2 regions of the Pseudoduganella dura genome follow, and region 2 is predicted to be linked to the other one. Evidence: predicted binding sites of a transcription regulator. Region 2 holds the regulator's gene; the other holds the start of a gene.

Region 1 (2,392 bases), 120 kb from region 2:
TTCGAGCCATGTCATGTAGGGGCGGGCCGGCGGCAGCAGGCTCGCCGGCAATTGGTGCAGCCGGCGCGTCATCTTGTCGATGGCCAGGGACCGCCCGCCGCCGCCGCGCGCGAGCAGCCACGCGCCGCGCGCCGTGGGCGCCACGCCCAGCACGGCCGTGAAGCCCAGCGTGCGCAGGCTCGCGCGCACCAGCGCGCACAGGCGGCGGATGCCGCCGAACAGGCGCAGGCTCGCCCCCACGTCCATCAGCAACGTGGCTTCCTCGCCCTCGGCAACCTGGGGCGTGAACTGCAGCATGGCCATCGCCACCGCGTGGAGCGCCTCCGCCTCCAGCTCCGCCGCGCGTTCGTGCAACTGTATATCCGGCGCCATCATCAGCGCGCCGCCGCGGCGCATGCCTGGCAACACGCCGGCGCGCCGCGCGTCATCCGATGCCGCCAGCACCGCTTCATGGTCCAGCACCGCCGCGCAGGTGTCAGCCGACCAGTTCGGGCAGAACACTTCGAGCGGGAGCCGGGGCAGGTGCAGGCCGATCCAGAGGCGCATGTCGTTGCAGTAAAGAAGGAGTAAGGGGCAGGAACAGTGGCGCATCGCGTTGCGGCCCCCGGCGTTTGACAAAACCGATCTCCAGCCCGCCGGCGACGGGCCGCAGCGCCAGCCGCAACGGTGCCGGCGACGCATCCTGCGCCGCCGCCAGCGGTCGCATCAGGCAGAACAGGGTCTCGCTGCTCTGCGCGGCCAGGTGCAGCCGGCGCAGTGCCTCGCTGCGCACGTGCTGCTGCCACAGCAGCAACGCACCGCAGCAGCCGCTGCGCAGGATCTGTTCGGCGGCCCACAGCGCATCGGTGCTTTTGCCCGTGTTGCGGATCCAGATCAGCCGCGTGGGCGAAATGCCCAGCGCATCGAGCGCCAGCGCCTGCGGCGCATACGGTGGTTGCACCAGCACGATGGGCCGCTCCATTGCCGCCAGGGTCGGCTGCAGCAGGCGCATCTCGCCGATGCCCGGCTGTTGCAGCAGCAATTCCACCAGCGTTCCCGTCGGCCACCCGCCCCCCGGCAGCTGGGTGGACAGTACCGGGTGGCCGGTGTCGACACAGCGGTCGTGCGATTGCGCCAGTTGCGATGCAAGCCAGAGTGAGGGATGCAGCGATTCCGGCGCCAGGATCGTGACTGGAATGGGGGCAGCTTGGGCCATAGGCGATGATGCAAAGAAATACTGTATGCCTATACAGTACTAGCTATGGGACGTTTTGACAATGATATTTTGGCAATCGAACGCGGCCGAATCCGCCTGAAAAGCCGCCCGCATGGTGCGCGCCATTGCAAAGGCGGTATCACCGCCGGTGTTTCGCAAAGAACTCCAGCATCATCCTGCTCGCATCCGGTCCCTTCGCGTGGAAGGCGATCCGCGGATCGCCGCCGCTCCACGCATGGTCCAGCGTATCGACGCGCACCACCCGCAGCACGACCTTGCTGCCGACCTGGTAATCGCGGATCTCGTGCCCGCTGCGCGTGCCGCGCCGCGTCACCTTGACGGGCGCATCGGCCGGCACGCCGTTCAACAGCAGGCTCTGCTGCACGAGCTGCTGCTGGTTCACGGCATGCACCACCGTGTCCGCATCGCCCTGGATGAGGATCGCCGGCATCACCGGAAAATCGGCGCGGCGCGCCAGCACTTCGCGGATGGCCGGCTCGGTGCGCAATCCGCCGCCGTGGCGCATCACGCCCAGCGCGCCCACGGTGCCGTGGCCGGCGCCGAACACGGGACCCGAATGCAGGCCGACCGCGGCGAACAGGTCCGGGAAATTGAGCGCCATGATGTTGGCCATGCCGGCGCCGGCCGAGATGCCGCACACATAGAGGCGGCGCCGGTCGACCGGATACTGCGACAGCACCTTGCCGAGGATGGCCGCCACCGGCTGCACGTCGCCGCCGCCGGCCTGCGTGGACCGGTCGAACCAGCGCCAGCATCGCTGCGCGTGCACGGTGACCGATTGCTGGGGGTACAGCACGGCAAAGCCCTTCTTTTCCGCCACCGCGTTCATCCGCGTGCCCTGCGCGAACTGGGTCGCGGTCTGCTGGCAGCCATGCAGCATTAGCACCAGCGGCCATCCCTTCGGGGGTGGCTCGCCCTGCGGCAGGTAAAGCCAGTACGACATCTGCTGCGCACCGGCCGCGTGGTGCCCGGCCAGCCAGCGGCCCGGCGCCACCGGCACCGCGGCCGGGGTGCGCACCCGCGGCGCCGCCACGGGTGCCTTCTTGACTGGCTGGGGGCGCACCAATGGCACTGCCACGGCCGCCTTCTTGACGGGAGCGGTGCGCACCGGTGACGTCGCCACGGCCGCCTTCTTCGCGGGCCGCTTGCGCACGCTGCTCTTCGGCAAGGCCAGCA
Region 2 (2,392 bases):
GCGGCGGCGGCAGGCGCAGCAGCTTCGGCGCGGTGGCTCTTGGCAGCGTCTTCGCGCTGGACCGACTTCATCATTGGCGAAGGAGCGGTTTCCGCTTTCTTCATCTTGACGGTCAGGTGGCGCAGCACGGCATCATTGAATTTGAACGCGGTTTCCAGTTCCACCAGAGTGTCGTTGTCGCACTCGATGTTCAGGCAGATGTAGTGTGCCTTGGCCAGTTTCTGGATCGAGTAAGCCATTTGACGGCGGCCCCAATCTTCGACGCGGTGGACATTACCGCCGCGCGAGGTCACGCTGGCTTTGTAACGTTCGATCATCGCGGGCACTTGCTCGCTTTGGTCCGGATGGACGATAAATACGATTTCGTAGTGACGCATGCAAACTCCCTTAAGGACTGTGTTGATAGCCCACCCCGGCGTCAAGACGGGTGTGGGAAGAGGTAAGCCCGCTAGCATAGCAGGGATTTTGGACAATTGCTAGTTACCGCCTGGCCATCCCGGCTGGCCGTCGCAGCTGCCCCCCGCCGGCAATGTTGCTTCAAAACCAGGCTAAACGCCGCCTTTAAAGAAATATTTCGGCGAAAGCACGGTTTACCCTTGCATTCGCGCGAGTACTGTACAAAAATACAGACTGTCTATATCCACAGCTATCGCATCATGATCAAGCTCACTGCAAGGCAGGAACAAATTCTCAATCTGATCAGGGATGCCATCACCACCACCGGCTTCCCGCCGACCCGTGCGGAAATCGCCGCCGAGTTGGGCTTCAAATCGGCCAATGCGGCCGAGGAACACCTGAAGGCGCTGGCGCGCAAAGGCGCGATCGAGATCACCGCCGGCACGTCGCGCGGCATCCGCCTGCTGGGGGAGCGCGCGGCGCCGGCCGCGCCCGCCATGTCCGCGCCCATGTCCGCGCCTATGTCCGATTCCCTGCCGCACGTGCCGGCGGCATTGCTGATGCAACTGCCGCTGATCGGCCGCGTGGCCGCCGGTTCGCCGATGCTGGCACAGGAAAACCTGGAAAAGAGCTACAGCGTCGATCCCGCGCTGTTCTCCGCGAAGCCCGATTTCCTGCTGAAGGTGCGCGGCGAGTCGATGCGCGATGTCGGCATCATGGACGGCGACCTGCTGGCCGTGAAGAAGGTGGACAGCGCGAAGAACGGCCAGATCGTGGTCGCCCGCATCGGCAACGAGGTGACGGTGAAGCGCTATCGCCGCACCGGTTCAACGATCGAGCTGCTGCCCGAAAACCCGGATTTCAAGATCATCACGGTGAACCCGGACGATGAGTTCGCGCTCGAAGGCCTGGCGGTCGGCCTGCTGCGCACCTGGCACTGAGTACCTGCCAGGTACCCGGCGCCGGGAAGCTGGCACCGGGAATCAGGTCTGAGAATCCGGTACTGAGCACCAGGCACTGCCTGCCGGGTGCTCAGCGGCCCCTGCTCTCCTCTTGCGCGCCTGCCTGCCCCGTGGGCCGCACCGCCACCTTGCCGTTGGCCAGGTCCACGTACACGGCACGCTGTCCGAAAAAGTCCGCGCCCACGATGCCATCCGGCTGGAAGAATTCCGGCAGCGGCATCAGGTAGGGCTTGACCGCACCTCCTCCCGGCAGCGCCAGCGACACTGTCCGGCAAGGCTTTCCTGGCCCGAACAGGTCGCATGGCGCCGTGTCGTCCTTCTGTGCCTGCACCGATTGCGGCTTGACCAGCGAGATGCTGGCGGCCGAATCGAACACCAGCCGGTAGCTCGCCCGGCCGTTCGACAATGTCGTGACGATACCCTCGTGGACCTTCTCATGGGGCAGCGCCTGCCAGCCCGGTCCCGCGTCGAGCGGCGCGCCGAAGCGCAGCGTGCGCGCCGACTGGTCGTAGACGAACGGCTGCTGCGCGAACAGGCCCAGGCCGATTACCGAATGCGGCGGCGGGCCCGCCTCCTTGCCGATGTTCAGGCCCCACGCCTCATACGATACGCCGGTCACCTCGCCGAACGCCACGCCGTTGATGACGAGGTCGGGAATCACGAACTCTTCTTCCTCGCGCACCTTGCCGGCCAGGTCGGCGCTGCGCTGCTTGCGCCCGGTAAGCCGCAGGCCGGGGATCTTCGCCATCACGTCGCGCGTCAGGTGCACGGTGCGGCTCGATCCGATGTCGAACGTGAACGGGAACGTGGCGCCGTCGATCGTCAGCTGCGCGACCGGGATGCCCTTTTCCAGGGCCAGCGGCACCGATACCCCGGCATGCGCAGCGGTGCACAGCGATGCGGCGGCCAGCAAGACCGCCGCACCGCGGCAGCGGTGCATCATGCGTCCAGCGCCTGCCGGAAATCGTCGACCAGATCGAGGGTATCCTCGATGCCCACCGACACGCGGATCAGCGATTCGGCGATACCCATCG

The links. The regulator LexA, encoded in region 2, represses DNA repair genes until DNA is damaged. The targets are predictions, from matches to a motif close to ACTGTATNNNNATACAGT.
Region 1: imuA (translesion DNA synthesis-associated protein ImuA) is a predicted target of LexA. The motif match lies at 1,216-1,233, and genes of this name have one in related genera.

What each region holds. Positions count from the first base shown of each region.
Region 1 covers NZ_WNWM01000002.1:4,642,679-4,645,070, reverse strand. Annotated here, with positions in the region: gene GJV26_RS20305 (Y-family DNA polymerase) at 1-546, opposite strand, end outside; gene imuA (translesion DNA synthesis-associated protein ImuA) at 476-1,195, opposite strand; gene GJV26_RS20295 (extracellular catalytic domain type 1 short-chain-length polyhydroxyalkanoate depolymerase) at 1,335-2,392, opposite strand, start outside.
Region 2 covers NZ_WNWM01000002.1:4,761,687-4,764,078, reverse strand. Annotated here, with positions in the region: gene rpsF (30S ribosomal protein S6) at 1-377, opposite strand, end outside; gene lexA (transcriptional repressor LexA) at 657-1,337, shown strand; gene GJV26_RS20805 (pepsin/retropepsin-like aspartic protease family protein) at 1,429-2,301, opposite strand; gene GJV26_RS20800 (cystathionine gamma-synthase family protein) at 2,298-2,392, opposite strand, start outside.